3 regions of the Oceanisphaera sp. genome follow, and region 3 is predicted to be linked to each of the others. Evidence: riboswitches for the same ligand, from Rfam matches in the RefSeq annotation. Region 3 holds a riboswitch; each other region holds the start of a gene.
The links. A riboswitch is a leader RNA that binds a small molecule or an ion and turns the genes downstream of it on or off. The one in region 3 is predicted to bind thiamine pyrophosphate.

Region 1: linked by a shared signal. The riboswitch ahead of thiC (phosphomethylpyrimidine synthase ThiC) and the one ahead of thiD (bifunctional hydroxymethylpyrimidine kinase/phosphomethylpyrimidine kinase) in region 3 are both predicted to bind thiamine pyrophosphate.
Region 2: linked by a shared signal. The riboswitch ahead of ACTHY5_RS02320 (sodium:solute symporter family transporter) and the one ahead of thiD (bifunctional hydroxymethylpyrimidine kinase/phosphomethylpyrimidine kinase) in region 3 are both predicted to bind thiamine pyrophosphate.

The regions. Positions count from the first base shown of each region.
Region 1 covers NZ_JBQDEX010000012.1:7,726-11,008, forward strand. Annotated here, with positions in the region: gene menA (1,4-dihydroxy-2-naphthoate octaprenyltransferase) at 1-848, shown strand, start outside; TPP riboswitch at 1,023-1,128, shown strand; gene thiC (phosphomethylpyrimidine synthase ThiC) at 1,208-3,199, shown strand; gene thiE (thiamine phosphate synthase) at 3,196-3,283, shown strand, end outside.
Region 2 covers NZ_JBQDEX010000013.1:220-3,502, forward strand. Annotated here, with positions in the region: gene pyrC (dihydroorotase) at 102-1,142, shown strand; TPP riboswitch at 1,502-1,630, shown strand; gene ACTHY5_RS02320 (sodium:solute symporter family transporter) at 1,726-3,165, shown strand.
Region 3 covers NZ_JBQDEX010000007.1:2,338-5,620, reverse strand. Annotated here, with positions in the region: gene ACTHY5_RS01375 (putative monovalent cation/H+ antiporter subunit A) at 1-347, opposite strand, end outside; gene thiD (bifunctional hydroxymethylpyrimidine kinase/phosphomethylpyrimidine kinase) at 626-1,435, opposite strand; TPP riboswitch at 1,474-1,576, opposite strand; gene polA (DNA polymerase I) at 1,700-3,283, opposite strand, start outside.

The DNA.
Region 1 (3,283 bases), on a different contig from region 3:
GGCTTAAAACACTGCCGTTAACATTGGCCGCTATTTTATTAGGCGCCGGCAGTGCGGCTAAGGCGGGCAGTGTTAATGGCCTCGTATTACTACTGGCACTCACTACCGCTTTATTACTGCAAATATTATCAAACCTAGCCAATGACTATGGCGATGGGGTGCGTGGCACAGATTCCGGTGCCCGCACCGGTCCCACCCGGGTATTAGCATCAGGGCAAGTGAGTGCCGTGCAATTACAAGGCGCCATCAAGGGGGTGGGTCTGCTGGCGGTGGTGTCGGGGTTATTATTATTGTGGCAGGCGTTGGGCAGCAATATCAGTGCTTGGTTGGGCTTTATTACCTTAGGGGCCTTGGCGCTGCTGGCGGCCTTAGGTTATACCCTAGGCAGTCGTCCTTATGGTTATTTAGGCTTGGGTGATATTGCGGTGTTTATCTTTTTTGGCCCTGTGGCGGTATTGGGCACCCATTATTTAATGCAGCATCAACTGAGTACAACTGCCTATTGGGCGGCGCTAACTTCGGGCTTATTGTCGGTAACTGTGCTGAATATTAATAATATTCGCGATCTTGAGGCAGACGGGGTGGCAGGAAAACGCACCTTGGCCTTGCGGCTAGGGCTGGCCGGTGCACGACTTTATCAGCTGTTGCTATTGGCGGTGGCCGTGCTGGCGGGCAGTCAAATTATGCAAGGGGTTGGTTTTTTAAGTTTGCTGGCACTGTGGCCATTAAGTAAAGCTGTGCGGTTGGTGCTGACTCAACGAGGGCATGTTTTAAATCAGGCATTAGCACTCACTGCCCGAGGGGCATTACTGTTTTGTGGATTACTGGCGTTGGGGTTAGCTTGGTAATAGCGTTTTACGCCATACGCTAAAGATAAACAGAAAGTTTTGTAGTGCAACGCTTAAGCTATTGATCCTGCGCAGCAGGTAGGTTGAGTCGTTGCGTTTAACGTTCAGCGTATAACGTAAGACGTTTTCGCTTGTTCAGTTTTGCTTTTGTGATCTGGATCTGATTTACTAGAGGCTATCTTGTCGGAGTGCTCTATATGGGCTGAGACCACAAAGTTGTGGGATCCGTTGAACCTGATCAGGCTAATACCTGTGTAAGGGAAGCAAGTGAGAAGTTGGCGTCTTTCCTCCTCTGCCAATTTTTTCATCAACACTCCTGACAAGCTTTTTCACCAAAAATGGATTCAAGTGAGATAGCTATGTCAACAGCAAAACCAACAGAAGTAACGACTCAAAAACCGGCTAAAAAAATAAACCGCCGTGAAGTTCGCAGCCAAGCACAAGCCTTTATCGATAACCTTAAAGGTGAGCACTTTCCTAATTCTAAACGAATTTATCTGCAAGGCTCGCGCCCTGATTTAAAGGTGGCGATGCGTGAAATTCACCTTGCCGATAGTTTGAAAGGCGGTACTGAAGCCAACCCCATTCTTGAGCCTAATGCGCCAGTGCCTATTTATGACACCTCTGGCCCTTATGGTGATCCGCAGGCGAACATAGATGTACGCCAAGGGCTACCTCAGCTGCGTCGCCAGTGGATTATCGATAGAGATGATACCGTCGAGTTAGCTCAGGTGAGCTCCGATTTTACCCAAGAGCGTATGGCCGATGAGGGTTTCGATCACTTGCGCTTTGAGCATATGCCCAAGCCCCGTAAAGCAAAGCTGGGTCATTGCGTAACCCAAATGCACTATGCACGCAAAGGTATTATCACCCCAGAAATGGAATACATTGCCATTCGTGAAAATATGGGCCGCGAACGAGTGCGAGATGAAATGCTGTTACAACAGCATAAAGGTGAAAGCTTTGGTGCGCATTTACCCGAGAACATCACACCAGAGTTTGTGCGTAAAGAAGTGGCCGAAGGGCGCGCCATTATTCCCGCCAATATTAATCATACCGAATCTGAACCTATGATTATCGGCCGTAACTTTTTGGTGAAAATTAACGCTAACATAGGTAACTCGGCGGTAACGTCCTCGATTGAGGAAGAAGTCGAAAAGTTAGTATGGGCCACCCGCTGGGGGGCTGATAACGTAATGGACTTGTCGACCGGTCGTAATATTCACGAAACTCGCGAATGGATTTTGCGTAACAGCCCTGTACCCATTGGCACTGTGCCTATTTATCAGGCGCTAGAAAAAGTGAACGGCGTAGCGGAAGACTTAAACTGGGAAGTGTTTCGCGACACCTTAATTGAGCAGGCCGAGCAAGGCGTTGATTATTTCACTATTCACGCCGGTGTGTTGCTGCGTTATGTACCTATGACGGCTAAACGGGTGACGGGTATTGTATCGCGTGGTGGCTCTATTATGGCCAAGTGGTGCTTATCGCATCATAAAGAAAGCTTTTTATATGAGCGTTTTCGCGATATTTGTGAGATTTGTGCCGCTTACGATGTCTCTCTGTCACTTGGTGATGGTATGCGCCCAGGCTCAGTGGCCGATGCTAACGACGAGGCTCAGTTTGCCGAGTTGTATACCTTGGGTGAGCTGGCAAAAGTGGCCTGGGAATATGATGTTCAGGTGATGATTGAAGGCCCAGGCCATGTGCCCATGCACATGATTAAGCGCAATATGGAAGAGCAATTAGAGCATTGCCATGAAGCACCATTTTATACCTTAGGCCCACTTACCACAGATATTGCCCCGGGTTACGATCACTTTACCTCTGGTATTGGTGCCGCCCTTATTGGTTGGTACGGTTGTGCCATGTTGTGTTACGTCACGCCCAAAGAGCATTTGGGACTGCCAAATAAAGAAGATGTGAAGCAGGGCTTAATTACCTATAAGATAGCCGCCCATGCTGCTGACTTAGCCAAAGGGCACCCTGGCGCACAAATTCGTGATAATGCGTTGTCGTTAGCACGATTTGAATTTCGCTGGGAAGATCAGTTTAATTTGTCGCTAGACCCTCAAACAGCGCGTGATTATCATGATGAGTCATTACCGCAAGAATCAGGCAAAGTGGCTCACTTTTGCTCTATGTGTGGCCCCAAGTTCTGCTCAATGAAAATTACTCAAGAAGTGCGCGAGTATGCAGCAGAGCAAGAAGCCATTGCGATTCAGATGGTCGATATCAATGGTGAGCATGAAACAATAGTCGCGGGCATGGCACAGATGTCTGAAGAATTCAAAAAGCGCGGCGGTGAGCTCTATCACCAAGCGGATAAACTGGAGAAAGAATTGCTATGACAAGACCCATAGTCTGGACCATTGCCGGTTCTGATTCGGGCGGCGGCGCTGGAATACAGGCCGACTTGCACACCATTCACGCAC
Region 2 (3,283 bases), on a different contig from region 3:
TGATGAAGTGACAGACTTATGGCTTCCAGCTGTCTTCGATTTGGTTAATATCGCTAAGCCGTGGATAATGGAGGTATGGATGACATGGAGAACCCCACACAATGAGCACAGCAAGCACCTTAACTATCACCCGCCCCGATGACTGGCACTTACACCTACGCGATGGCGAGCAACTAAAAGACACCGTCAGTGATGCCAGCCGCTACTTGGGCCGCGCGCTCATTATGCCTAACTTACTCCCCCCGGCTACCACCACAGAGCTGGCGCTAGATTACTACCAAAAAATAACTGCAGTTCGCCCCAAAGGCAGTCAGTTTGAACCCTTGATGAGCTTATATCTCACTGACAAAACAGACCCAGAAGAAATTCGTCGCGCTAAAGCTTCGGGTAAAATTGTTGCCTGCAAGCTGTACCCTGCGGGTGCCACCACCAACTCAGACTCAGGTGTCACAGATGTAAAAAACATTTACTCGGTACTGGAAGTCATGCAAGAAACAGGGATTTTGTTACTAGTACATGGCGAAGTGACAGACCCAAGTATCGATATCTTTGACCGCGAAAAGGTCTTTCTAGACACTATCTTGCCTGATGTGGTGCGCGACTTTCCAAACTTAAAAATTGTACTTGAACACATTACCACCGAGCATGCGGTCAACTTTGTTGAGCAGGCCGGCGATAACCTAGCTGCCACTATTACGACCCATCACTTGATGTTTAACCGCAATCATATGTTAGTGGGTGGCATTCGCCCGCATTACTACTGCTTACCGATATTAAAGCGTAATACTCATCAAGAAGCCTTAGTGCGAGCGGCGACGAGCGGCAATAAGAAGTTTTTTATGGGTACTGACTCGGCACCGCATTTTCAGCAGAATAAAGAAACCGCTTGTGGTTGTGCTGGCGCTTATACCTCTCACGCTGCTGTGGAGTTATATGCCGAAGTGTTTGAAGAAGCCGGTGCGCTGGATAAGCTAGAAGCCTTTACCAGCCACAATGGCCCTGACTTTTATGGTCAGCCACGCAATGCCGATACCATTACCTTGGTGAAAGAGTCTTGGACTGTTCCCGAGACCTTGCCTTTAGGCGGCAATAAACTGGTTCCGATCCGCGCCGGTGAAAGCATTAGCTGGACGGTTAAATAAACCTTATGAGGGGTGAGGAGTGAAGCGGATAGAAAATCACTAAGCGCCCAGCGCCCAGCGCCCAGAAATGATAAGCCCTAAGCCTATGGTTTGGGGCTTTTTTATTACCTTTATAGGCGAACGCTTGCTCTCGCATTTCGGCGCAGCCGGAAATATTTAAAAAATTTACGCTTACAGCGTAATGCGAGAATAAATGTTCGCCTACAAAAAGCGCTCTCCCCTGGAGCACCGCATTGGCGCAGGTTCCGTTGCAAAATAGGTGTGGGTGTTGGTTAGTCTCTTAGCTTGGTGCTTGGAGCCGGGCGCTAGGCGCTGTTTGTCCAAAGTTTGACAAGCATCACTTTTATTCTTACTCTCAGGAACATTCCTAGGGGGGCCTAAGGTGTTGTAAGTAACACTAAATTTGGCTGAGATTCCGCAATTTGCTGCGGTAACCCTTCGAACCTGATCCGGGTAATGCCGGCGAAGGGAAGGAAATGACTGATCCTCACTCTCCCCTGCGCGGCTTATTGTTACTCGGCATTTATAGTCAATGACTGACTATTATCGTAATGCTTGCCTACTTTAGGCAAAGGGAGAACACATGCTTAGTACAACCGAAGCCATTCTCTGGCTCTGTTTTTTTGCCGCTTTTTTTGCCATACCAGGCCTCTATTATGCGCGCCGTCAACAAGATAACCTTGAAAGCTTTATTGTGGCGCGCAATAGCCAAGGTGGATTAGCCACCATGCTCACCTTACTCGCAACTTCACTGGGCACTTGGATTTTATTTGGCCCAGCCGAAGCTGCAACTTGGGGCGGTATTGGTGCCGTCACCGGTTATGCCCTAGGCTCTTTAGCGCCTCGCTTTATGATGATCCCCTTGGGTAAGCGCCTGCGTGAGCTGATCCCCGAAGGACACACCCTTACCGAGTTTGTGTTACACCGCTACGGCAAAACCATGTATTTATTCGTGATGGTTATCATGATGTTTTATATGTTTATCTCACTGACCGCAGGGTTAACTGCCATTGCGAAAATGGTGGAACTATTAGCCCCCGTCCCCTTGTGGGTAACGGCCAGCATAGTGATGGTTGCCACCTTGCTCTACACTTTATACGGTGGTTTAAAAGTCACTATTTTTACCGACCGCGTACAAATGCTGGTGATTTTACCCTTCTTGCTGTTACTGATTATGTTTGGTTGGCAGGCCGTGGGGGGATTAGCTCCTACCATTGTGGGATTAAAAGAAACAGCACCAGAGCTGCTTAACCCGTTTGATATGTCTGGCTTTAAGTCTGGTCTTACCTTCTTTATTGCCGTGGTGCTTACAGGCCTCTTTTATCAGGGCACTTGGCAACGCATTTTTGCCGCCCAAGACAATAAAGCCATTCGTAATGGTTTTATTGTGAGTGGTTTAGTCAGCTTTGTATTTATCTTTATTATGGGCTTGTTTGGTTTGGCTTTTGTGGGGTTAGACCTACCCGGCAGTGGTTCCGTCGCCTTATTTAACGTCTTGCTATCCAATATTCCGTTGTGGTTTGCTATTGGGTTATTACCCTTTGGCCTAGCGCTGATCATGAGCAGTGCCGACTCAACCATTAGCGGTATTTCTAGCATGATGGTGGTGGATTTACGCCGCATGCTCCCCAGCTTTAATGCTAACCGACTGCTGGGCTTATCACGCTGGTTAATCGTACTGCTGTCTATTCCGGTGCTCATTGTGGCCTCTCAAGGCTTTAGTGTGCTGTATCTATTCTTACTTGCCGACCTACTCTGCTGTGCCGCTGCTTTCCCAGTGTTCTTTGGTTTTTATAGTGCTCGCTATCAAAGCTATAACGCTGTGTTAAGTACCGGTGCGGGTTTGGTCGCTGGCCTATGGTTGTTCCCTGCACCGGGTGCAGAAATAAACTATTTACTTGAATCATTCTTATTAGCAAGCTTAGTGCCAGTACTGGTGTCTATTTTGTTACTGCTAGTACCGACTAAACAGCCTTTTGATTTTTCAATATTACGCCAACGTATTCGTAGTTTTGAAAGCTAATTGCTCACGAATAACACATAAAGCCGACCAGTGAGTCGGCTTTTTTTAATCCCAAAATCCGCCATTTCAGCAGATAAGCAGGCAGACGTTAGCCACACAAGCTGCTACACTCGCGACC
Region 3 (3,283 bases):
GCCATAAACGCCTGCAGGTACATAAGTAGTTTGTGTCTGTCTTTATGGCCGTGTAAATAATGCCCAGCATAAATAAAAATAAAGGTACCAATGCCGGTGATCAGCAAGGCAAACATTAAGCTAAGACCATCAACCATAAAACTTAAATTGATATCTAGGCTGGGTATCCAACTGTAGCTGTAATGTAAGGTTTCACCGGCAGTGACTGCTGGCCAAAAACCCAAAAAATACACAAATAAGGATGCAGGCAGCACAGACAGGCACCAACCAATTTTATCCCCCATTAAGGGAGCTAATCGGGGCACCAGCAAGGCTAAAATGAAACCCGCTAAAACGGCAACAAGCATAGGAAAAACGCCTCCTTTCCTTGCCTGTTCAGGCAATAGAATAAGCTAAAAATAAGGGGGAGGTGGCACAGTGCAGAGGCTATAGTAAGGAATAATTTTGATTTTATTCAATCGGTTAATCGATTTTTATTATATTATTTTTATAGTTAATGATACTACAAGTCGCTTTTAAAAAACGCAAGCAGGGCTAAGTGTTTAGTCCCACTTATCGCGCTAATTGAGAGCTTGATCGAAGCAGTTTCTTATTAAGTATCTTTTTGACTTAACGGTAATACCACTTATAGTGCAAAAAAGTGATCAACAGGACCGCGCCCTTGGCCAATACGCATGCGGCTACCGGCTAAAATAGCCTGATCAATATAATGTTTAGCCTGCTCGACTGCTGCCTCCATGGTAAAGCCCTGCCCTAAATAACAAGCCAACGCAGCCGACAAGGTACAACCTGTGCCGTGGGTATTGGGTGTCATAATTCTAGGAGTATCAAAGCAGCGTACTTGCTCACCACTCAATAACCAATCTGGGCTACGCGCTTCTTGCTGCAAGAAGCCACCTTTTATTAATACCGCCCCACAATCTAGCTGTGCCAAACCAGCAAACAGAGACTCAACTTCAGCCATCTGCTTGGGCAAAGGTGCGGCCAACAACGCCGCCGCTTCGGGCAAATTAGGTGTAATCACATCCGCTAATGGCAATAACTCTTCTCGGAGGCACTGCACTGCATCATCAGCTAACAACATATCACCATTAGCGGTGACCATCACAGGATCTACTACTAAGTGTGTCGGTTTATATTTACGCAAAGCCGCTGCTACGGTACGAATGGTGGCAACATCTCCCAACATACCCACTTTAACGGCCGTTACAGATAGGTCGCTAAATATCGCATCAAGTTGCGCCTCAATCATGGCTTGTGGTGTGGGGTGCACGGCTGTTACGCCTTGGGTGTTTTGTGCGGTTAGTGCGGTGATCACGGAACAGGCATAACCACCGGTGGCAGAAATGGCTTTAATATCGGCTTGTATACCAGCACCGCCGCCACTATCAGATCCGGCAATCGTTAAAATAATGGGTTTTTGCTTAATGGACATTCCTTGGCTCCTTCGGGCGAAGCAACCACCGACAAGCTAAACGCTGCCCGTTAGTTTCCTCCGCCAGCATTAACTGGATCAGGTTCAGCGGGTCCGGCAGTTCACCGTCTCAGCCTGCTTAAGGCTCCCCGACTAACAATGCTGTTGATAATAACGACCTAGAGCTGGAAAAGAAAGCCGCCCTAAAAAGAACGTAGCACGCTTTACGCCATACGCAGTACGACTCCATGTCTTCCGCAGACAGCTTACGGCTTAAAGCTGTGTCTAATGCGCTTGATCCCAGTTATCACCTTCACCGGCTTCAACCAGCAAAGGTACGTCTATGCTGGCGGCCTGCTCCATTAGTTCGCATATTTGCTGTTTAAATTCTGCCACTTTATCTTCGCGTATTTCAAATATCAGTTCATCATGCACCTGCATGATCATACGCACGTCATTATCCGCTTGTTCAGACAGCCATGCGGCAACCTTAATCATCGCCTTTTTAATAATATCTGCGGCGGTTCCCTGCATAGGTGCGTTAATAGCGGCACGTTCGGCTCCTTTACGCCGCGCACCGTTTTTAGCATTAATCTCTGGCAAGTATAAGCGACGGCCAAACAGGGTTTCTACATAGCCTTTTTCTGCCGCTAGGGCGCGAGTCTCTTCCATGTACTTTAACACGCCAGGGTAGCGCTCAAAATAAATATCCATATACGACTGAGACTCGTGGCGCGGTATCCCTAATTGACGAGATAAACCAAAAGCACTCATGCCATAAATAAGCCCAAAGTTAATCGCCTTGGCACGACGACGCTGCTCGGTAGTGACACTATCAAGATCAACGCCAAACACCTCGGCAGCCGTGGCTTTATGCACATCTAATCCCTTAGCAAACGCATCGAGCAGACCTTTGTCTTGAGATAAATGCGCCATAATGCGCAGTTCAATTTGCGAGTAGTCCGCCGCCACAATTTTATAACCCGGCTCGGCAATAAAGGCTTGGCGAATGCGGCGTCCCTCTGGGGTACGGATTGGAATATTTTGCAGATTAGGATCTGAGGACGACAAGCGGCCAGTGGCAGCATTGGCCTGATGATACGAAGTGTGAATACGACCGCTATGATCATTAACCATTTTCGGTAATTTGTCGGTATAGGTCGATTTTAGCTTGCTTAAACCACGATATTCCATCAATAACTTAGGCAATGGATAATCGAGCGCCAGCTCTTGCAGTACTTCTTCTGCCGTAGAGGGGGCGCCTTTGGGCGTTTTCTTGATAATAGGCAGTTCAAGCTTGGTAAATAGCACTTCCCCTAATTGCTTAGGCGAGCTGAGGTTAAAAGGTTCGCCAGCTAATTCATGGGCTTTAAGCTCTAACTCTTTGAGGCGCTTGGCAATTTCATCACTTTGAATAGCTAGCAGCTGACTATCGACCTTAACACCTGTGTACTCCATATCGGCTAAAATGTGTACCAGCGGCATTTCAATCTCGTCAAATACCGCCTGTAACGCAGGTTCTGCCGCTAACTGTTCAGATAAATGATGATGTAAACGCAGCGTAATATCCGCATCTTCCGCGGCATAAAACGCGGCTTCTTCTAGCGGAATTTGGTTAAAAGTCAGCTGCTTCGCACCCTTACCGGCTATGGCCTCAAATGGCGTGGTGGCATGATTTAAGAAAAAATTAGCCATGCTATCCATGTCGTGACGGGTTTGCACTGAGTTCAGTACATAAGATTCCAACATGGTATCTAGCTCTATGCCTTGCATATGAATACCGTGATTTTTTAGCACGTTGGCATCATATTTAAGATTTTGCCCTAGTTTTACCGGCATTTCTGCCTCTAATAGTGGCTTTAAGGCAGC